3 regions of the Brevibacillus jepli genome follow, and region 2 is predicted to be linked to each of the others. Evidence: riboswitches for the same ligand, from Rfam matches in the RefSeq annotation. Region 2 holds a riboswitch; each other region holds the start of a gene.
The links. Region 2 has a riboswitch for S-adenosylmethionine ahead of AB1L17_RS28545 (methionine ABC transporter ATP-binding protein). Riboswitches for the same ligand answer to the same signal wherever they lie in the genome.
Positions count from the first base shown of each region.

Region 1: linked by a shared signal. The riboswitch ahead of metH (methionine synthase) and the one ahead of AB1L17_RS28545 (methionine ABC transporter ATP-binding protein) in region 2 are both predicted to bind S-adenosylmethionine.
Region 3: linked by a shared signal. The riboswitch ahead of AB1L17_RS26775 (homocysteine synthase) and the one ahead of AB1L17_RS28545 (methionine ABC transporter ATP-binding protein) in region 2 are both predicted to bind S-adenosylmethionine.

Region 1 covers NZ_JBFEFW010000003.1:115,836-123,143, forward strand. The annotation lists gene AB1L17_RS04330 (sigma-70 family RNA polymerase sigma factor) at 20-592, shown strand; gene AB1L17_RS04335 (YcdB/YcdC domain-containing protein) at 583-2,802, shown strand; gene AB1L17_RS04340 (YjcZ family sporulation protein) at 2,870-2,977, opposite strand; SAM riboswitch class I at 3,190-3,291, shown strand; gene metH (methionine synthase) at 3,409-6,855, shown strand; gene AB1L17_RS04350 (bifunctional homocysteine S-methyltransferase/methylenetetrahydrofolate reductase) at 6,888-7,308, shown strand, end outside.
Region 2 covers NZ_JBFEFW010000041.1:28,079-35,386, reverse strand. The annotation lists gene AB1L17_RS28565 (LCP family protein) at 1-819, shown strand, start outside; gene AB1L17_RS28560 (spore germination protein) at 890-2,341, shown strand; gene AB1L17_RS28555 (GerAB/ArcD/ProY family transporter) at 2,353-3,477, shown strand; gene AB1L17_RS28550 (Ger(x)C family spore germination protein) at 3,477-4,637, shown strand; SAM riboswitch class I at 4,743-4,859, shown strand; gene AB1L17_RS28545 (methionine ABC transporter ATP-binding protein) at 4,969-5,982, shown strand; gene AB1L17_RS28540 (methionine ABC transporter permease) at 5,983-6,648, shown strand; gene AB1L17_RS28535 (MetQ/NlpA family ABC transporter substrate-binding protein) at 6,709-7,308, shown strand, end outside.
Region 3 covers NZ_JBFEFW010000034.1:52,329-59,636, forward strand. The annotation lists gene AB1L17_RS26745 (hypothetical protein) at 1-59, shown strand, start outside; gene AB1L17_RS26750 (hypothetical protein) at 72-935, shown strand; gene AB1L17_RS26755 (signal peptidase I) at 1,140-1,739, shown strand; gene AB1L17_RS26760 (TasA family protein) at 1,991-2,584, shown strand; gene AB1L17_RS26765 (TasA family protein) at 2,657-3,151, shown strand; gene AB1L17_RS26770 (TasA family protein) at 3,144-3,245, shown strand; gene AB1L17_RS26775 (homocysteine synthase) at 3,313-4,617, opposite strand; SAM riboswitch class I at 4,708-4,814, opposite strand; gene AB1L17_RS26780 (rhodanese-like domain-containing protein) at 5,150-5,461, shown strand; gene AB1L17_RS26785 (SCO family protein) at 5,541-6,167, shown strand; gene AB1L17_RS26790 (YqzG/YhdC family protein) at 6,174-6,548, opposite strand; gene AB1L17_RS26795 (hypothetical protein) at 6,615-7,308, shown strand, end outside.

The DNA.
Region 1 (7,308 bases), on a different contig from region 2:
AAGAGGAGGTGAACAGCACGTGAATGCAAGTGCCAAAAGTAGCAAAGCGGACTGGACGCTGAAACTGACCAACGAGGAGAAGCTGACGAGACTCATGAGCGAGTACGGAGATAACATCGTGCAGCTCGCCTACTTGATCGTCAAGGATAGGGGAATCGCGGAAGACATCACACAGGAAGTGTTTCTGAAGGCGTATCGGGGGCTAGATCAATTCCGGCACCAGAGTAGCGTGAAAACGTGGCTTTACCGAATCGCGATCAACGAGTCCCGTAAATATTTGCGTTCGTGGTCATTTCGCCAGATTTTTTCTACATACCTCTCCAAGGATGAAGCACCACCGGACAGAGTGGACACCGCAAATGTTGAATCGGCAGTCATTAGACGAATGAGCAAGGTAGAAGTAGCGGAGCAGGTGATGAAGCTCTCGCCACTCTACCGAAAAGTCATGGTACTTCATTACTATGAAGATTTGTCGATAAAAGAGATTGCACAAGTGTTGGATATTTCAGAAGATGCCGTACGAACCCAATTGTCCCGGGCCCGGAAACATTTTAAGGCATTGTGTGAAAAGGAGGGATTGGAATGGACGTAGATAAGCAAATTCGTGAAGCGGTACGGGATGGAAGCCAAGAATCTATAGAAGAAGTGAGGTTTACAAAAGAAATGGAATTACGGATCAGAGGCGCGATTGCAAAGGATAAACACAAGAATCGAAACAGAATATTCATGGCAGGATCGCTGGCAGCTTGCCTGGCAGTAACAGCAGTGGGCATGCAGCAACAAGGCTGGTTTCCTCCACAAATGCCAAGTGGCAAAAATTTGGCGAACGCAGTTGCAGCGAATGGAACGGATAAAAAGAATACAGAGGCAAATCAGAACAGTGTAAAGGTGGCGCCAGAAGAGGCCATTTTGCCATTGAAAAAGGCGCTTCCAGCTTTGAGCAAGATGACAATAAGAGTGGATAGTACCCGACATTCGATTACTGACGTAACGCTATTGGAAGGTGATAACGCTCGTGCCACGGTTGCTTATGATACACAAACTGGACAAATCGAGAGCTTTATGATTGAAAGTGAGAGACTGGACCCAGATCCGGATGATCGGGAAGAACAACAGGCAGTAACATTACCTTCAGCCAAGACTGCTGAGAGTGTAGCGAGTGTATTCCTTCAAGATTTCTTGGGGGAGGAAAGCAAGGCCTATCGGCACATAGGAACAGAGGTCTATCGCAACGACTATTGGGCAGAAGGCGAGTGGATGAGCGTTAACTATCAACGAATGGAAAATGGCCATCCTGTTCCGTTCGATATCACGTCTGTTCGCGTTAATAGCAAAGAGCAGGTCGCGTTTTTTGGGCGTATAAACAAGAGTGAACAAGCCTTTTTCACCAAGCTGACAGATGCTATGCCTGATATGAACCATTCGCTTCTTCTTTTTGATAAAGCAAAGAACAGCGATGGCATGTCACTGGACGTAGGGAAAGTCAATAAGGTAGGGCACCAGGCTTCTCTTCGTATCGTTGGGAATGGGCAAGCCCTGGAATTCTACTCCGTTGAGAAGAAGGATGAAAAGAAAGCAGAAGGAGAAAAAGCCAAAGAGCAAGAGCGTCAGTTCCTGAGCAAGCTGCTCGGAGCAGATAGCGAGAATTATCGACTGGCGGACGAGAGCAAGCCAGGCTTGTACCAACGTTATCATAACGGATTGCCGGTATTATCTGATGTGATACGCATATCTACAGATGAAGCTGGTAACCTCCTGTTTTTCAATAAGGAGCCCGTCACATTCGACGCTTCGCAGTACCCGGATGTGTCTACTGCGGTTTCTGAAAAGGTCGCCATCGAAGAGCTGAGTGAGCACATGAAGCTTCGATACGTACAAATGCTTGATACCAGCTCCGGAGAAAAAGTAGAAAAAGGCAAGCCTGTCTTGGAGTACACGCCTGGTGTTTCCTTCATGCTGGCGGGACGAGAGGATGGAACGGAGTGGAACATTGATGCGACAACCGGCAAAATTGTGTATGGTACGGGAAACAACGGTCTCGCATACGATCAGTTGAATACAAAGAAAGCCCATGCGATTTCAACTCCGAAGGATTACGTCAAGGTTCGCTCCAAGGAGGAGGCAAAAGCACTGCTGCAAGCCGAATTTGGCATACAGGTAGATGACTCGACCTACAGAGAGAGTACGATTGATCGCGATGGACGCAAGGAATATGTGTGGAATGATAAAAACGACAAATATATCGGTGTAGAAGTTATTGCAGAAACAGGCAGTGTCGTAGGACTGGGAACACCGCGATCGGATACGAAAGTCACAGTCAAACGCGAACAAGCGGAAGCAGCAGCACTGGCTTTCCTGCATAAATACGTCGATCCAGGCGTAACAGAAGTACAATTGGCGCAGGTCTTGGATGCAGGCGAAGCGAATCCGGTGTCATCAGGAGAATGGGGATTCGAGTATTTCATAAGCAAAGACGGCATTCCTGTACTGGACGACGATAATCCAAATTCGGCCTATTCGGTAACGGTCGATCCCTCGACGGGCAAAGTGACGAAGTTCCATAATTTTAGAGAGACGCATGAACTGGTGGAGCTGCCTGCCGCAGGCAACATCGTCTCGAAGGACAAGGCTGTAGAGGAGTATTTACGTGTCATGCCTTTAAAGCTGGTCTATTTGATAAAAGATGTGGATCAGAAGCAATTAACGCAGCCTAAGCTGGCTTATGTGCCGTGGAGTGACGAAAAACTGGCGAATAAAAGAATGACGATCGATGCTGTGACAGGTGAGATCATTACCAACTAAAAACGAAAAAAAGGCTATCCCGCAGCCATTCCTGATGGCTTTTGGGATAGCCTTTTTTATCACTTATCTAACAGTCGTCACACGAACACCCAATAATTACCAACAGGATAAACAGCACGAGCACGATTGCGAAGCAGTCACCGAAAAATCCGTTACCGCAGAATGATGTACTCATCTTGCTTTCCCCTCCTTTCCGTTATACTCCAGTCTATACACGAATGCCGATATTGGATTGGGCGGATGCCCACTGATGCAAAAATGGGCGCGTAAGTGGAGTGGCTCAGTAAAAAATAGACAATTCACAATTGACGGGGAGACAAAGGGGGTGTTAAGATACTTGCAAACATTCAAGACAATTCGTAAAACAACTAAATGACAAATGTACGACTCTTATCCAGAGAGGCAGAGGGACTGGCCTGATGAAGCCTCGGCAACCGGTAAAAATCCGGTGCCAATTCCAGCAAAGCTACGTGCTTTGAAAGATAAGAGGATGTCTCAGGCGTTTTCGTATCTGCTGACAAATCCTCTTCTTTCAAAGAAGAGGATTTTTTTATGTACCGAACTACTGAGAAATAAGCCGATGCAAGGGAGAAAAGGGGCACGTCAATGAAACCAACTTTTCGCGAACAGCTTTCCCGGAAAATTCTGATTCTGGATGGTGCGATGGGCACCATGCTTCAACAGGCAAATCTGACAGCAGATGATTTTGGCGGTGAGGCCTATGATGGCTGTAATGAACTCCTGAACCTGACCAGACCAGATGTGATCCGTTCGATCCATGAGAAATATTTGGAGGCGGGCGCAGACATCGTTGAGACGAATACGTTTGGTGCTGCTTCGATCGTATTAGCTGAGTACGATGTGGCTGATAAAGACCTTGAAATCAATATAGCGGCTGCCCGCTTGGCCAGAGAAGCGGTGGATGCCTATTCTACGGAGGAGTGGCCGCGTTTTGTCGCAGGAGCGATGGGACCTACGACCAAAACTCTTGCGTTAACAGGCGGTGTCACTTTCGATGAGCTGGTCGAGGCGTACTATCGTCAGGCAAAAGGCTTGATTCTCGGCGGCTCTGATGTTCTGCTTTTGGAAACCTCACAGGATACGCTAAACGTCAAGGCTGGAGGAATCGGTATTCGCAAGGCTTTTGCAGAGCTCGAGACAGAAATCCCGGTGATGCTGTCAGGGACAATTGAACCGATGGGCACGACGCTGGCGGGTCAGAACATCGAGGCCTTCTATTTCTCCTTGGAGCATTTACAGCCAGTTTCGATTGGTCTGAACTGTGCGACGGGACCGGAATTCATGCGTGATCATTTGCGGACGCTGTCGGGGCTCGCCCACTGTGCAGTCAGCTGCTATCCGAACGCAGGATTGCCTGACGAGAACGGTCATTACCATGAAACGCCCCAAGGACTGGCTTCCAAAATGCGCGCATTCGCTGAACAGGGCTGGATAAATGTTGCGGGTGGTTGCTGCGGAACGACGCCAGACCATATCAGAGCCATGGCGGAAACATTGAAAGACTGCAAGCCGCGCAGCGCAGCTGTAGACCCGCTGAGTGTCGTCTCCGGGATCGATGTTGTTTATGTCGAGGATGACAATCGTCCTCTACTTGTAGGGGAGAGAACCAATGTCATCGGCTCCAAAAAGTTCCGTGATCTGATCGCGGGTGGCCACTATGAAGAAGCATCTGATATTGCCCGAGCCCAAGTGAAGCGTGGAGCACACGTCATCGATATATGCTTGGCTGACCCGGATCGCGATGAATACGAAGATATGGAAAAATTCCTACAGTTCATCGTGAAAAAAGTAAAGGCTCCTCTCATGATAGATTCGACAGATGCCAAGGTCATGGAGCTGGGACTTCGCTATTCGCAAGGAAAGGCTATTCTCAACTCGATCAACCTGGAAGACGGACTGGAGCGTTTTGAGGAAGTGGTGCCGCTCATTCACAAGTTTGGTGCAGCTGTTGTCGTTGGTACGATCGAGGAAGCGGGTATGGCTGTCACACGCGAAAAGAAGCTGGAGGTTGCACAACGCTCCTACGACCTTCTCGTGAACCAGTATGGAATAAAGCCGCAGGATATTATTTTCGATCCACTCGTTTTCCCAGTAGGAACAGGGGATGAACAATACATCGGTTCTGCGAAAGAAACAGTTGAAGGTATTCGTTTGATCAAACAGGCCATGCCTGCGTGCAAGACGATCCTTGGTGTCAGTAACGTTTCCTTCGGTTTGCCTGCAGCGGGACGGGAGGTACTGAATGCGGTCTTCTTGTACCACACGACACTCGCAGGTCTCGATTACGCCATCGTGAACACGGAAAAGCTGGAGCGCTACGCATCGATTCCAGAAGACGAGAGAAGGCTGGCAGAAGCACTGCTTTTCGAGACGAATGATGAGACGCTGGCGGCATTTACAGAATTTTATCGCCAAAAGAAAAAGGAAGTCAGTGTGGAAGTCTCTTCGTTGACTGTCGAGGAGCGCTTGGCCCGCTATGTGGTCGAGGGTTCAAAAGATGGTCTGGTGGAAGACCTGAAGCTGGCTTTGGAAAAATATGCACCGCTGGAGATCATCAACGGACCATTGATGACAGGGATGGAAGAGGTCGGTCGCCTGTTCAACGGCAATCAACTTATCGTCGCAGAGGTTTTGCAAAGCGCGGAAGTTATGAAAGCATCCGTTTCGTTTCTGGAGCCATTCATGGAAAAGAGCGATGCCGCTGCGAAGGGAAAAATCTTGTTGGCGACAGTCAAGGGCGATGTACATGACATCGGGAAAAACCTGGTGGAAATCATCTTATCGAACAATGGCTACAATGTCGTCAATCTAGGAATCAAGGTACCGCCAGAGCAATTGATTGCCGCATGCAGAGAAGAAAAGCCCGATGCAATCGGATTATCGGGGCTCTTGGTAAAATCCGCACAGCAAATGGTCATTACCGCACAGGACCTGCGTGATGCAGGAATTGATGTCCCGATGATGGTTGGCGGTGCGGCTTTAACCCGCAAGTTCACCTCGAACCGGATTGCACCGGAATATCGCGGTATCGTTTTATACGCAAAAGATGCCATGGACGGTCTGGAGCTCGTCAATCGTCTGCAAAATCCGGAAGAGCGTGATCGCTTGGTAGAGGAACAGCAGCATTTGTTAGAAGCAGTCGCAACAGAGCAGCCTGTTGTGGAGGAGACAAAAGCACCTTTGCCAGCTCGCTCAGCCATTAGCAGAACAGTCCCGATTCATCTGCCGCCAGATTGTGATCGCCATGTCCTGCGACAATATCCGATCAGCCACCTTCAGCCGTACTTGAATCTGCGGATGCTTCTCGGAAAGCATCTCGGTGTACGTGGAAATGTGGATAGATTGATAGAAGCAGGCGACGAGAAAGTACTGGAGCTGTATGGCATCGTAGAAGAACTATTAAATGAAGCGAAGCAAAAAGGAACCATTACGACACACGGTGTGTATCAGTTCTTCCCGGCACAGTCAGATGGCAACGACATTTTGGTTTATGATCCAAAAGACCACAGCAAGCTGCTGGAGCGCTTCTCGTTCCCGCGTCAGCTGGAAGAACCACATCTATGCCTCTCCGATTTCTTACGACCAGTGGAGAGCAACGAAATGGATTATGTTGGATTCCTCACCGTAACAGCTGGTGGAGGGATTCGTGAAAAGTCTACAGAGCTAAAAGAGCGTGGCGATTACTTGCGCTCTCACGTCCTCCAAGCTTTGGCTCTTGAGCTTGCAGAGGCATTCGCTGAGCGCATTCACCACGTCATGCGTGACGTGTGGGGAATACCGGACCCGGTCGAGATGACGATGCTGGAACGCTTCGGTGCCAGATATCAGGGGATTCGTGTATCCTTCGGTTATCCTGCTTGCCCGAACCTGGAGGATCAGGCGCAGTTGTTCCGTCTGCTTCGTCCGGAGGATATCGGTGTTCAGTTGACAGAGGGCTTCATGATGGAGCCAGAGGCTTCCGTATCGGCAATGGTATTTGCTCACCCAGAAGCGCGGTACTTCAATGCAGGTCCATCTATTTTTGAAGTCTAAAGATAAATGTAAACGGGAGAGAAGGGATTGAGTTGACGACGAGCAAGAAAGATTTACGAGCGTATTTGAAAGACCACCTGCTAGTCGGAGATGGAGCGATGGCGACCCAGCTGCACGGGCTGGGCGTCCCGGTTGGTGTCAGTTTTGAGGAGCTGTGCTTGTCCAATCCTCGATTGGTTCATGAAGTTCATACATCGTACTATCAGGCCGGTGCGCGTTTTTTGGAGACAAATACGTATTCTGCTAACCGAGAAGCCTTGAGCAGATACGGCTTGGAGCATAAGGTAGCGCGAATTAACCGACTCGCAGTAGCCATTGCACGAGAAGCAGCGCAGGATGATGCATATGTAGCAGGAAGCATCGGCTCGATTTTGGCTGGACGGGTGAAGAAAAAGGTTTTGGATGAGTACCGTGATCAGTATGAGGAACAGGCAATTGCTTTGTTACACGCTG
Region 2 (7,308 bases):
AAGGAACGTGTCAATATCCTGCTGATGGGAGTAGACCGCAGAGGCATGAAAAATAACGGGCTTCCTCGTTCTGATTCGATGATGCTCGTCAGCATCGATCCTACAGGGAAACGTTATGATATGTTCTCAATCCTGCGTGACACGTATGTAGACATTCCCGGTAAAGGCAGCTCGCGGATTAACTCTGCGATTGTAGAAGGTGGACCTGAACTGGCAATGGAAACGGTTAGTCAGTTTACTGGGCTTCCGGTGGATCGTTATGTGATTACCGACTTTGAAGGCTTCAAGGCTCTGATTGATGCAATTGGCGGAGTCGAGATCGATGTAGAAAAAAACATGTACTATCATGACCCGACTGACAAAGGCGAGTATGACATTAATTTGAAGAAGGGTCTGCAGACGCTGGATGGAGACAAAGCGTTGCAATACGTTCGTTTCCGCCATGATGCGACCTCAGATTATACACGGACAGAGCGTCAGCGCAAATTGATGTCCGCAGTTGCGAATCAGATGAAGAACGGCACGACGCTGATTCAACTTCCTACGATTTTGAAGGAAGTAACTCCGTACATTCAAACCAATATCAGTTCGGTGGACATGCTGAAGCTATCTGCGCTCGGATTAAAATTAGACACGTTACAACCAGGCAACTACCAATTGCCGCCGATGGGGATGTTCCGTGAATCGAATCGGGCTGGCTCTGTTTTGATTCCAGATGTCGATCAGGTTCAGTCATTCATCCAAGAAAAAATGGCACCTCCTACAGAAACGACGACCATTCAACCTGTGGGAGAAAATAAAAACAGCACGCAAAACTAAGCGTGCTGTTTTTTTGTGTTTTTTAGGAAAGACTAACCATGATTTTCTAAGTGCTGAGGTGACAATGCCGATGGATCGGGAAAGTGCACGCAATTGGTTTACGCATACACACGACTTGATCACTGAACACATCGACGAGCCTGAAGGGCGCGTGAGACTTTTCTTTTTATCCACCATGGCGGATGCCAAGGTTGTTTACAGTGAGCTTATCCCGAAGCTGCGCGAGATTTGTTTGGAGGAAAGCGGAATTGAAGAGGTAGGTCGGCATTTAGGAGCTTCTAGTAGCAACCGGGTTTTTGATGAAGGGGGAGCCATTGAGCGTTTACTTAGCGGTCATATTGTCGTTCAAGTGGAAGGGGCGTCCTACGGCGTGTCTTTTCCCAGCGACGGAACTGTTGGCAGAAGTATTCAAGCACCCGAAATCGAAACAGTTGTACTCGGTCCACAGATCGCCTTTGTAGAAGAACTGAATGTGAACATCTGCATCATCCGAAAATATATGTCTACACCAAAATTGTTCCATGAACGATTGAACGTGGGAAAAAGCATACAGATGGATGTGTCGATCCTGTATTTGAGCGGAACGGCAGATGAGGAAAATGTGAATACGGTGCGTCAACGCATTCAAGATTTGGAATTGGACAGCAGTCTGGATTCTACCATACTGGCACAGCATATCGCAGACAATGAGAAATCTTTATTTCCTACTCTTCAGCAAACAGAGCGTCCAGACCGTGTCGTACATGGATTGCGACAAGGACAGATTGCCATACTCGTGGAGGGGAGCCCGTTCGCTTTGCTCGGGCCAACCACCCTGCTGCAATTTTTTCAGTCACCAGATGATTATTACTTGCGTTGGAGTCTGGCTACCTTCAACAGGCTCATGCGTACCTTTGCCATGATTTTGTCCCTGATCCTGACGCCAATCTATGTGGCTGCGCTGACCTATCATTACGAGATGATTCCGGCTGATCTCTTGCTTTCCCTCGCGCAATCACGCTCCCGTGTACCGTTTCCGCCGCTGTGGGAGGCAATTTTGATGGAGCTGATCATTGAGCTTTTGCGGGAAGCGGGGGCAAGGCTGCCGACCAAGGTTGGTCAAACGATTGGTATCGTGGGCGGTATTGTTATCGGACAGGCAATCGTTCAGGCTGGATTCACCAGCAATATCTTGATTATTATCGTTGCCCTCGGTGCTTTGTCTTCCTTTATTGCGCCTAGCTATATGATCGGTTCGACGATCCGGGTTGTTCGATTTCCAATGATTTTGCTGGCGGGCATGCTGGGGGCATTGGGTATTGTGGCCGGATTTAGCTATCTAGCCAGTCATTTGCTGCGTCAAACCAGCTTGGGTCGTCCGTACATGTACCCCATTTACCCCGTGCGCTATTCTGATTGGAAAGATGGCTTTATTCGCGCTCCATTATCCTCCCTTTCCGAACGCCTCAAGTTTTTTACACCAGAACGAGTACATCGTTTTGACAGGAGAAAAGCCAAAGAGAAGAAAGACATTGACGAGTAAGCGAGGCTGCTATGAACATAAACATCGAAGTAAGCAAGGGCAATACTATATCGGCATATCTTGCGGGGATTCTTGTGCATGGCGCTCAGCTTGGGATGGGCATTCTGGGCTTCCAGCGAATCATTGCCAAGGAAGCGGGGCACGATGCCTGGATTTCTGTCATATTCGCAGCCCTGTTGACTCATCTTACGGTGTTGATCATTAACAAGACCTTGCAAAAATACCCCTCAGCCGATATTTACGGAATTCAGGAAGATGTGTTTGGAAAGTGGCTAGGAACAGGCATCAGCATCATTTATTTGACCTATTTTTTTGTGTCGGCTGGAGTCATTATGCGTACCTACATCGAAGTTGTCCAAACCTGGGTGTTTCCGAATTTGCCTACGTGGATTCTGTCTGGAATCATCCTTTTTCTAGCGTTTTACACAATAGTAGGAGGAATAAGAGTCATAGCAGGCTATGCGTTTTTTTCCATTATGGTCACGATATGGCTAATACTTGATTTGTATTTCCCCTTGAAATTTGCACGTTGGGAATATTTGCTTCCCATCATGGACACCAGTCTAGAGAACCTTTTCAATGGAATGATTGCCATGTCTTTGACGAGTGCCGGCTTTGAGATTCTCTACGTTGTCTATCCCTATGTCCAAAATAAAGATAGGGTACACAAAAGTGCCCAGTACGGGGTGCTGGTGACGTATCTGATCTATTTGCTTGTCATGATTGTGGCGCTGGTCTTTTTTAGTCAGGGTCAGCTCATGCGAACGATCTGGGCGACGCTCAATATGCAAAAAATGGTGTATCTCCCCATTCTGGAAAGATTTGAGCTGGTTGTCATTTCGTTGTGGCTTCTCGTGATTTTGCCGAATATCATGCTGTATTTGTGGTCTTCTGCCCGGGGACTCAAGCGCTTGTTCGGATTCAACCTGCGTCATTCGTTGTATTGGATTATACCCGTGATTTATGTAGCTTCCTTGACGCTATTGTCCAGGCAGGAGATGAGCCGGATGACGAATTTATTCTCCCAAATAACCCTGTACATGATTTACGTGTACCCTTATTTTTTGTACTTCATGGTCTTGCTGAAGCAGCGAAGGCAACGGGCGAAACCAACCAGCAAAGGAGAGAGTGCCTGATGCTGCCTGATCGAAAACATTGGATACGATTATCCAAACGGCTTTTTGCGGTGTGGTGTTCTAGTGTCCTCATCATGGCAGGCTGTACAGATCGGCAAATTTTTGATGAGACAGGACTCGCCACGGCTGTTGGCTATGATCTGTTAAAGGATGGAAACATTCGTGGGACAGCGATCATGCCCTCGATTAATCCAGAGGCCAAACAAAAGATACAGCTGTTCTCAGCCACCGGTGAAACGAGCAAAGGTATTCGGGATCGGATTAATTTACAATCAGATAAAAAAGTGTTGGGCGGGCAGATTCGTGTCGCACTCTATAGTGAAAACCTGGCAAAACGTGGACTTGGCAGTATCGTTGACACGTTATATCGGGATTCCTCTATTTCCAGCAGGGTTTATCTTTGCGTATTTGAAGGCGAAACCTATGATATGTTTACGTATCCCTATTCAGAACAAGGCAATATCGGAATCTATCTATATCGTATGATTGAGCAAAATATTGAAGGGGAAAAAATTCCGTCTTCCACCATGCATGAGTTTTTTCGGGCTTATTATGACAAAGGGATCGACCCGATCATGCCGTACATTGCAAAAAAGGGAAATGAGCTGCAAATCAAAGGTATCGCATTATTTCATGGGGAGCGTTATGTAGGGTGGATCACACCCAAGGAAGCCTTTTTAATCAAGCTCATGCATGGAAAATTCAGCATTGGCAGCTACGATACTTCTGTCCCTGCTCATATTTTTGGCGATGAGCAAAAGAGCCGCGGAAGTAAAAAAGACCATGTGCAGCTTGTCTTTGACACGATTGCCAGCCAATCAAAAATCGAGCTGACTCAAGTATCTCCCCCGGTCTTTGATGTTTACATCCGATTAAATGCGCGGATATTGGAATTAACTCTTCCGCTGAAGCTGGAGAATGCAAAGCTGATGAAAATCATGGAACATGCATTGGAGGAAGAGATCGAAAAAGAGCTGCAAAAAATAGTCCGCAAATTGCAGGGGCTGGATGTCGATCCCGCTGGTTTCGGGATGGTGTATCGTGCAAATAGAAGAGGGATGGCAAACATGACGCAAGCCGAGTGGAGAAAAATGTTCAAGGAAGCCACGTTTCGTTTTCAAGTAAAGTCAACGATTATTCGCAATGGCGTCATGGATTAAAAAAACTTTTCCTGCTATTACTATTGACGTGATATTTTTAAAAAGGATATAATCCGTTTTGTATCATCATGAAATAGAAAAAACGAACATTATACGTAGATATCTTTCTTATCAAGAGAGGCGGAGGGACAGGCCCTATGAAGCCCGGCAGCCGGTTCATTTTCGAATGAACGTCGCGGTGCCAATTCCTACAGGATCGTGTGGATCTTGTATAGATGAGAAGGGTGGATGCGAACGTATACATTGCGTTGCAGCCCCTTTTTCGTTTATGAAAAAGGGGATTTTACGTTTTTTAAGGAGCCATAAAGATTTTGGTCGGGAGGTGGATGTGTTGATCCAACTGCGTCATTTGCATAAAAGCTATCAAGTACAGGGTAAAACCATCCCAGCGTTAATGGGGATCGACCTTTCCATAGAAAAAGGAGAAATATACGGGATTATCGGACACTCCGGTGCAGGAAAAAGTACATTAATCCGATGCATCAATTTGCTGGAGCGCCCTACTTCGGGGGAAGTTATTATTAACGGCGTCGATTTGACGAAGCTGGATGAAAGGAAGCTGCAAGAAAAGCGCCGCGAAATCGGCATGATTTTTCAGCACTTTAACTTGCTGTCTTCTTCGACAGTTGGCGAGAATGTCGCTTTCCCACTCAAGCTGGCAAAGCGTCCGAAGGCAGAGATTGATAAGAAAGTAACAGAGCTGTTGAAGCTGGTTGGCTTGGAGGCACATAAGGACAAATATCCGTCCCAGCTGTCTGGCGGACAGAAGCAGCGTGTCGGGATTGCCCGGGCGCTCGCGAATGATCCAAAAGTGCTGCTCTGTGACGAAGCTACCTCGGCCCTCGATCCGCAGACGACGAACTCGATTCTGGCACTCCTCTTGGACATCAACCGCAAGCTGGGCTTGACGATTGTGTTGATTACGCACGAGATGCACGTCATTCGCTCCATTTGTGATCGTGTTGGCGTGATTGATGGAGGTAAGATCGTCGAGTCGGGTAACGTATTGGATGTATTCCTTCGTCCGCAGCATCCAACGACACAAGAATTCGTGGAACAAGTAGCGGATTCTACTGAGCTGCGAGAAGCAGTTGAGCACGAAAAAGCCGCGGGGAACCGCACGATTGCTCGTGTCACCTTCCTCGGTGAAAAAACGTACCAGCCGATCCTATTCCAAACGATGCAAGAAACCGGTACGGTGTTCAGCATTTTGCAGGGAACCATTTCTCGTATGAAGGACACGCCATATGGTCAGTTGGTGATCGAGCTGGAAGGCGATGCTGCACAGAACCAAAAGACCATCGAGATGCTGCGCCAACGTGGCTTGGAAGTAGAGGTGATATAAATGGACTGGACATTCGAAAATGTGGATTGGGCTGAAATCGGCGAAGGTACGATGGATACGCTCACGATGCTCGGCTTTTCCACCCTGTTTACCGTCCTGATTGGTTTGCCGCTGGGAATCATTCTGTTTTTGACGTCACGCGGGCAGCTTTTGCAAAACCGCACTTTTTATACGATCGCATCCTTTATCGTCAACGTATTGCGCTCGGTACCGTTTATCATTTTGATGATCTTGTTGATTCCTGTGACGAAAATGATCGTAGGAACCTCACTCGGGGTGCTTGGTGCCATTCCGCCGCTGGTGTTCGGTGCCGCTCCGTTTTTCGCACGTTTGGTGGAAACCTCTTTGCGTGAGATTGATAAAGGCGTGATTGAGGCAGCTCAGTCCATGGGTGCTTCCAATTGGCAGATCGTCTGGAATGTTCTTTTGCCAGAGTCAAGATCAGGCCTGATCGCGGGTATTACGATCACGACGGTTACGCTGGTATCCTACACAGCAATGTCTGGGGTAATTGGCGGTGGTGGTTTGGGTGACTTGGCGATCCGTTACGGATATCAGCGTTTCCAAACCGATGTTATGATTGTGACTGTTGTTATTTTGCTGGTGATGGTACAGATCTTACAATCGCTGGGGGACCGTCTGGTTCTCAAGTTCAGCCGCAAGTAGGATCTTTCCATATAGGTTTTCTAAAAATAAGACTAAATACATGCAAGGGGGAAATCATTCATGAAAAAGCTAGTCGTATCTGTACTTTCTACTGTATTGGCATTTTCTTTGGCAGCTTGCGGAGGCAAAACAGAAACAGCACCTGCTCCAGCTGAAGGTGGCGCACAAGGCGGACAACAGGAAGTAACATTGAAGGTAGGCGCTTCTCCCGTTCCACACGCAGCAATCTTGAAGCTGGTTCAACCAAAACTGAAAGAACAAGGCGTGAACCTGGAAATTCAAGAGTTCACCGATTACGTACAACCTAACGTTCAATTGAACGAGAAACAACTCGACGCTAACTTCTTCCAACACAAGCCTTATCTGGAAGACTTCAATAAAGGACAAAACATGAGCCTGGAGCCAGTAGTGGCAGTACACATCGAGCCATTCGGCGCTTACAGCAAAAAAGTAAAATCTGTGGATGAATTAGCTGATGGTGCAACTATCGCACTGCCTAACGATCCAACAAACAGCGGTCGCGCACTGGCACTTCTGGAGAAAAACGGCGTGATCAAGCTGAAAGAAGGCGCTGGCATCAGCGGTACCGTGAAAGACGTTGTTGAGAACAAGAAAAACCTGAAGTTCAAAGAAGTAGAAGCAGCAATGCTGCCACGCGTT
Region 3 (7,308 bases), on a different contig from region 2:
AACTGGAAGTGCGGTTTTTAGCGAAACAGGCGACAGCTGATTCGATTTTTGCGGAATAAGGGGATGGGATCTTGAAAAAACTGGCGATCGGGCTGGTTGCAGCTACTCTTGTGCTGAATATTGGCCACCTGGAAACGACCTTCTCATTTTTAACCAGTGAAAAGAAGCAGCAGTCCCCTATTTCTACTGGAACCAATGAAGATGTATTTGTGACGGACGTGGAAGAGCTTGTTGTAACGACAGAAGTGACCAAACACAAAACAGTGGTCCGGAAGCGAAGTGCGAGCGGCACTACTTCACAATCTTCTCATACGACGATTACTATCGATGAAGGCGTAGCACGAATCACCTTTACGCCCAAGCGTGAGCATCTGGTTTTGGGCTTGGAAAATGTAACAGTGACAGGCATAGCTGAAGACGAAGTAAAAGTCGAGCTGATAGAACCAACTGAAGGAGAAAAAGAAGAAGGCTTCCAGTTTCGCATCACCCATAATCGGCAAAAGGTTGGGCAAAAATCACAAACGGAAAAAGGGGAGCTTCAAGTCACCGCACTTGGGGGATTCTACACCAAAAAGATTCCACTAACGATTCGCACATCGTATAGCACTACCACAGATATAGAAGAAGAAACCGAACCAGATCAACCGAATCAACCGAATCAACCGAATCAGCCAGGACAACCAGACCAGCCATCTACACCTGAAACGCCTGCACCTGGAGGAGGCTCATCGGAAACGTCTCCTCCACCGCCAACAGATGGTGGGTCGCCTACAACACCACCAACGGATTCAAGCGGTCCGGCACCGCCAACTCCAGAGGAACCGGAGGAAGACGCACCTCCACCCGATTCACCCTCTACGGAAACCCCTTCTTCGCCTGGCGATGATGCGGGAGAAGCTGGCGGCGATTCGCAGCCTGTGGATTTGGCCAAGTGAGGGGGCCGCAAAACGGTCATGACCGTTTTGACTGACCGCTAGCGGTCAATTTTGTTTCATGAAAAACGTCGAGATGTTTCAATCCCCCGATGAGAGGGGACGTTTTTCACAAAATACCCCATACTTGCCCAGCGATTTCATGTCGCTGGGTCTTTTTAGTAGGAGAGGCCAACTCATACTTCAGGATGAGCTTGATCCAACCTGATGATGGAAGTTCGCGTGAAGGAAAATCCGTACAATAAGATCAATGAACTGAAACGGAAAGTGAGGAATGGATTCGTGGTCATTCTCAAAAAGTGCTTATCCTATGCAACTACTCTTTTTCTTGTGCTAGTCATTGCTCTCTCCGGATTTCTATTTGCGAGTAAACTGAACGGTGGAAAGACAACCTTGTTTGGTAGCGAGATTATGGTAGTGCTGAGCGGATCAATGGCACCGACTTTTGATACGGGCAGCATCGTCGCAGTGAAGCCGGTCAAGTTCGAAGACATCAAGCAAGGCGACATTGTCACCTTTAAAAACGAAGACGATTTGACGATTACACACCGGGTTGTGGAGGTCGCCAGCCAAGGGCTAATTACGAGAGGCGATGCCAACAACGGGAATGACACCGTGCCTGTCACGCAAGATCGATTGATTGGACAAGTAGAGTATTATGTACCGTTGCTCGGCTATTTAATTGAATTCATCCGTTCCAAAGTAGGGATGCTCGTATTTTTAGGGGTTCCGGGAATCTATTTAATCGTAAGCCAAGTCATGAAGCTATTCAAAATGATGAAGGAAGCTGGGGCACAAACGAGCTGATTATTATCTGGAACTTTCCGTCAAGGTGAATGCCTTGGCGTTTTTTTCTGTCTGGATGTTCTTCTCTCATACTCAAGTATGAGGAAAGGTAGCGGAGTAGTTGTAGAGTGAGTTCATCCGACTTCTCCTACTTTTTTCACCCTGATGCAGGAAGTTGGAAACGGGCGAAATCAGTAAGATTGTAAGTGTAAGGCACACCAAATACGGGGTGCCACAACGAAAAGCAATCATCCCATAGGAGGAATTATCCAATGAATTTGAAGAAACAATTCGCAGTAACGTTGGCTTCAGTAGGTTTGGGTGCAGCACTGATCGGCGGCGGAACTTTTGCATACTTCAGTGATCAAGAGAAAGTGGAAAACACCTTTGCAGCAGGTACTTTGGATCTGGCAGTCAGCCCTAGCGTAGTATTTGACCTCAAGCACATGAAGCCAGGAGATAAAGCAAAAAGATCTTACAAGATCACAAACAACGGAACGTTAGACATTCAAAATGTGTTCTTGACTTCCAAGTACACAGTGACAGATGCAAATAATAACAACGCCGGAGAAGATCTGGGCAAACATCTGAGAGTAAATATTATTTATAACATCGATAACAGAGACACAATCGTTTGGTCGGATACACTCGCAGAATTGCAGTCAAAACAAGGGAAAGATCGTCCTGACCTCCTGAAGTCTCTTTTTGAGCGCACTGGTGAATTGCTGAAACCAAAAGAAATTGATGATATCCGCGTTGAAATCGAATTCGTTGAAAACGATAAAGATCAAAACGTATTCCAAGGTGACTCGGTCAAATTGGATTGGACATTTGATGCTACACAAACAAAAGGAAAAGAAATCTAGGATAAACGATAAATCGATGGTAAACGAAGGTGGGAGCTTCCCACCTTCGTTTTACAAATGAGGAGATGACCTATGAAAAAGTGGAAGAGTCAGTTTATGCTCGCACTCGCGGCAGTGGGCGTAGGTAGCGCCTTGGTAGGAGGAGCAACCTTTGCTTACTTCAGCGACCAAGAAGTGGTCAACAATACATTCGCTGCTGGCACGCTCGATTTATCCGTGAACAAGCAAGTGGTGTATGATGTGAAAAACATCAAGCCGGGAGATTATATGGTTCGCTACTTTACCATTAAGAACTCCGGAACACTGGACATCGAAAAAGTACTGATGCATTCCAAATACACCGTAACGGACGCAAAGGGTGACAACGGTACAGAAGACTTCGGCGACCATTTGTATGTAGAGTTTTTGACGAGTGATGGACAAGTTATTTTGTTAAACGAATCCTTGGGAGAGCTGCAACGGAAAACAACCAACGGCCAGTCACCTGACATCTCGACCCTGTACACGAGCTTGAAGAAGCTCCCGGTGGGCGATGAGGATACGATCGCAATGAAAGTTCATCTTTAAAGAAAACGGCAAGGATCAGAACGTATTCCAGGGCGACAGCTTAAGCCTTACGTGGAATCTGGAAGCGTTCCAAGGCAAAGGATCAGAATTGTAATACAAGCAAAGAAGCACGTAACTCTGTCAGGGAGCTACGTGCTTCTTCTATTATTATATGTTCGCTATTATCCAACCGTAGATAATTGCGACGCACGCTGCAATGCTTGCTCCAAATCAGAAATGATATCGTCGATGGATTCTGTACCGACTGATAGGCGGATCAGTCCAGGGGTCACGCCGGCAGCCACCTGTTCCTCTTCCGTCATCTGCTGATGTGTTGTGCTGGCTGGATGAATGATAAGTGACTTGGAGTCCCCGACATTCGCCAGATGGGAGAACAGCTTCACAGACTCGATCAAAGTCTTTCCTGCCTCAAGACCACCACGAATACCAAAGGTCAGAATCGCTCCAGCGCCTTTTGGCAAATATTTTTGTGCCAATTCATGATGGGAGTCTGACGCAAGCCCCGGATAACTCACCCACTCGACTGCAGAGTGATTCGCGAGGAATTGTGCTACAGCCAAGGCGTTCTGGCTATGCCGCTCGATGCGCAGATGCAAGGTCTCCAATCCTTGGAGGAACAAGAAGGAATTGATCGGGGCGACTGCTGCTCCAATATCTCGCTGGAGCTGGACGCGTGCTTTGATAATATACGCGAGTGGACCGACAGCTTCGGTATAGACGACGCCATGGTAGCTTGGGTCTGGAGTGGTCAGGCCCGGGAATTTTCCATTGTTCCAGTCGAATTTTCCAGAGTCTACGATGATACCGCCAATGGCCGTTCCGTGGCCACCGATAAATTTGGTTGTGGAGTGCACGATAATATCGGCCCCATGCTCGAAAGGACGGCACAAAATCGGAGTTGCGAAGGTGTTGTCCACGATCAAAGGCACGCCATTTTCGTGGGCAATATTGGCGATTGCTTCGATATCAGCGACGTCAATGCGCGGATTGCCGATGGTCTCGCAAAAAACAGCTTTTGTCCGTTCGTTTATGAGTGCACGGAAATTTTCGGGATTGGATTGATCAGCGAAATGAACCTTAATACCGAGGCGGGGGAGTGTGTGGGCGAACAGGTTGTAGGTACCGCCGTACAGGCTGCTGGAAGCGACGATCTCGTCCCCTGCATGCGCAATATTCAAGATGGCAAACGTTATGGCAGCTTGCCCGGATGCGGTCGCCAATGCGCCAACGCCACCTTCGAGTAGGGCAACGCGCTTTTCAAATACATCTTGAGTTGGATTCATGATGCGTGTATAGATGTTACCGAACTCTTTTAAGCCGAACAAATTGGCGGCATGCTCCGTATCACGGAAGACGTAGGAGGTCGTCTGATAGATCGGGACAGCACGTGATCCTGTTGCAGGGTCAACCTCCTGCCCCCCGTGTACAGCGAGTGTTTCTGGCTTCCATTGTTGTTGGTCGGACATGATCATCTCTCCTTTTTCTATGGAAAATAGGATAATAAAAAAACGGAGCATTCTCCTGAGAAGAAGAAGGCTCCGGTCATTCACGGGCATTTGTCATCTCTCAGAATCATTGGATTCTGCAGGAATTGGCACCATGCAGATAGCCTGCTGGTTGCCGGGTTTCGTAGGGCCTGTCCCTCCACCGCTCTTGATGAAATTAATTGTTGTCGTAATTGTAAGAAAATAATCCCTCTCTGTCAATGTGGAATATACAGTTATCAGGGAGGTTTTTATGTATATATGGATGGGGTTGGCAACCTTTGCCTTCAAATTGTAACGGTTTTGCCCCAAGCTGTTCACATCCGGTGTGGCTACCGCAGGGGCGAAATAGGTGGTTTGTGATAGGATAAAGATAGAAAATACGGAGCATTCGCGCAGGAGTGAGGCTAGGTGTGCAAACGCTCTCTTCCCGTTAGAAAATAAAAAAAGCGTGTGATATCATGGAGGTGGTTATAACTGATCTAATCGTACATATATAGGAGGATAAATCACGATGAGCAATGGAGTAAAAGAAATTACGCCACAAGAGCTGTTGGAAAAGCTGGAAGCCAAGGAAGAACTGCAGGTTATTGATGTACGCGAAGTCGATGAGTGGAATGCAGGTCATATCAAAGAGGCAAAGCTGATCCCGCTCGGTTTTTTGCCGCATCGTATGGAAGAGCTGGATAAGGACATTCCGGTCGTGATGGTTTGCCGAAGTGGTGCCAGAAGCCATAATGCTACAGAGTATTTGAGCGCCCACGGTTATGACGTGGCGAATATGGTTGGCGGCATGCTCGCATGGCCAGGTGAAATTGAACGGTAGTATATAGAAGCGGTGTGTTTGCCTCCAGCGCGTGAGGAGGAGGCAGACACACATTGGACAAGCAGGGAGGAAGCAGCTCGTGAGTGAAGGAACACAATTACAGCAGGAATCAGGTATGAAGCGCCATTGGTTCACTATATTAGCTGGTGTTATCATTTTGGCTATCGTCGGAGTATTTGGTTATAAGTATATGACACAGGAAAAAATCGAGGTATTGAAGCCCATCGCGGACTTCAACTTAGACAATAGTGATGGTACTACTTATAAATTTTCAGAAAGCGCTGGTAAGGTACGTCTGGTAGAATTTATGTTTACCAAGTGCCCGGATATTTGCCCTGCGACCACGTACAACATGGCCAAGCTGCAGGATCAATTAAAGGAAAAGGGACTGTTTGGAGATAAAGTGGAGTTTATTTCCGTTTCCTTTGACCCTGACAATGATACGCCTGAAGTCTTGCAGGAATACGCAGCCAAATTCAAGGCGGACCAGAGCGGATGGAAGTTCCTGCGTGGGGACGCTGCGGCTGTAGAGAAAGTGACGAAGGATTTTGGCATGATGGTTATGAAGAATCCAGACGGTTCCTATGCCCATACGGCTCGCATGTTCCTCGTGGATGGCGACGGAAACATGCGCCGCGCGTACGGGATGGCAGCCGATATGGACATGGAAGTCATGATGAAAGAAATGGAACTACTTGCTGACTAGTTTTGATTAAGTAGTTTCCTCATAAGAGATGCTCACGACATCTTCGGTATGATTCACGAATTCAATATGAACGAGTAGCGCCCACCTGCGATTGCCTTCTTGAAGCAAGAGCTTAAACGTCTCTTCCGACGTGGTGGGTGTTTTTTGTATTCGTCCGACGTGCAAGTAGTCCACGATTTGCGCATTGGGATATCGTTTCATAGTTTCTTGCATCGCCAGTCTTCCCCATTTTGCATACGATGGCTGCGCACTAATAGGTAGGGGCTGGAGCAGGAGCAACACAAGCCCTGTGGAAAGAAGAGACATGATGTACCGAGAGCGAAGAATACGTCGAACGGCTTCCATCTCATTATCCCTTTCTTTTTCTAGATGGTTTGTCATGTATTTTGAAGACTTTTCGGAATATCATTCGTAGAAAATAATGACAATGAGTACGGGGGGTATTTCATGCATTACTTGCTCATTCCTTTATTTGCCGTTCCCCTTTTGTGTGGGGTTCTTGCGGCGATATTTCAAAAGCCACCGTTCTGGAAAAAGTGGGGGCTTACGATTGGTTCGGCGGTTTTGATTTATGGAGGCTGCTTCGTCGCGAATGTATATTGGCAAGTGAGGTATGGCATTCCGGTTCTTCCTACGGAGTCTGAACTGGAGGTATTTTTATACTTTTGTATCCTGTTGGTGTTTGTTTTTATTCTCATGTACATTGTTTTTTTGTTTATGATGAGAAAGCAGTTTTGGAAGATGAATCTTGTCTTTCTTTGCACAGCCTTTGGCTTGTTTAGCTTTTTTGCGGCAGCCTTTTTAGGAATGGGACCATTTCTGAAGAAGATGGAGTACGTCACAGTGGTACAAAAAGCAAAAGATCGATGGAATTCCGCGGAGCTGGATAATGAGAAGCCGATTGATCTCGCCATCGTATACAGCAGACAAGACTGTACCAAAAATTGTGCCGGGTATCCTTATACCAGTCTGATCCTGGTTCGGAATCAATCGGATAAGCCGATGGAGATCGATTTGAAGCTGCGATTGCAAAACAAAAGCGGCGCAGTCTTAAAAGAAATCGAGGCAAAGCCACTGGAGCTCGCTTCAGGCGAAATCACGGAGGTATGGACGGAAGATTCCCACGCCAAAGACTTTTGGG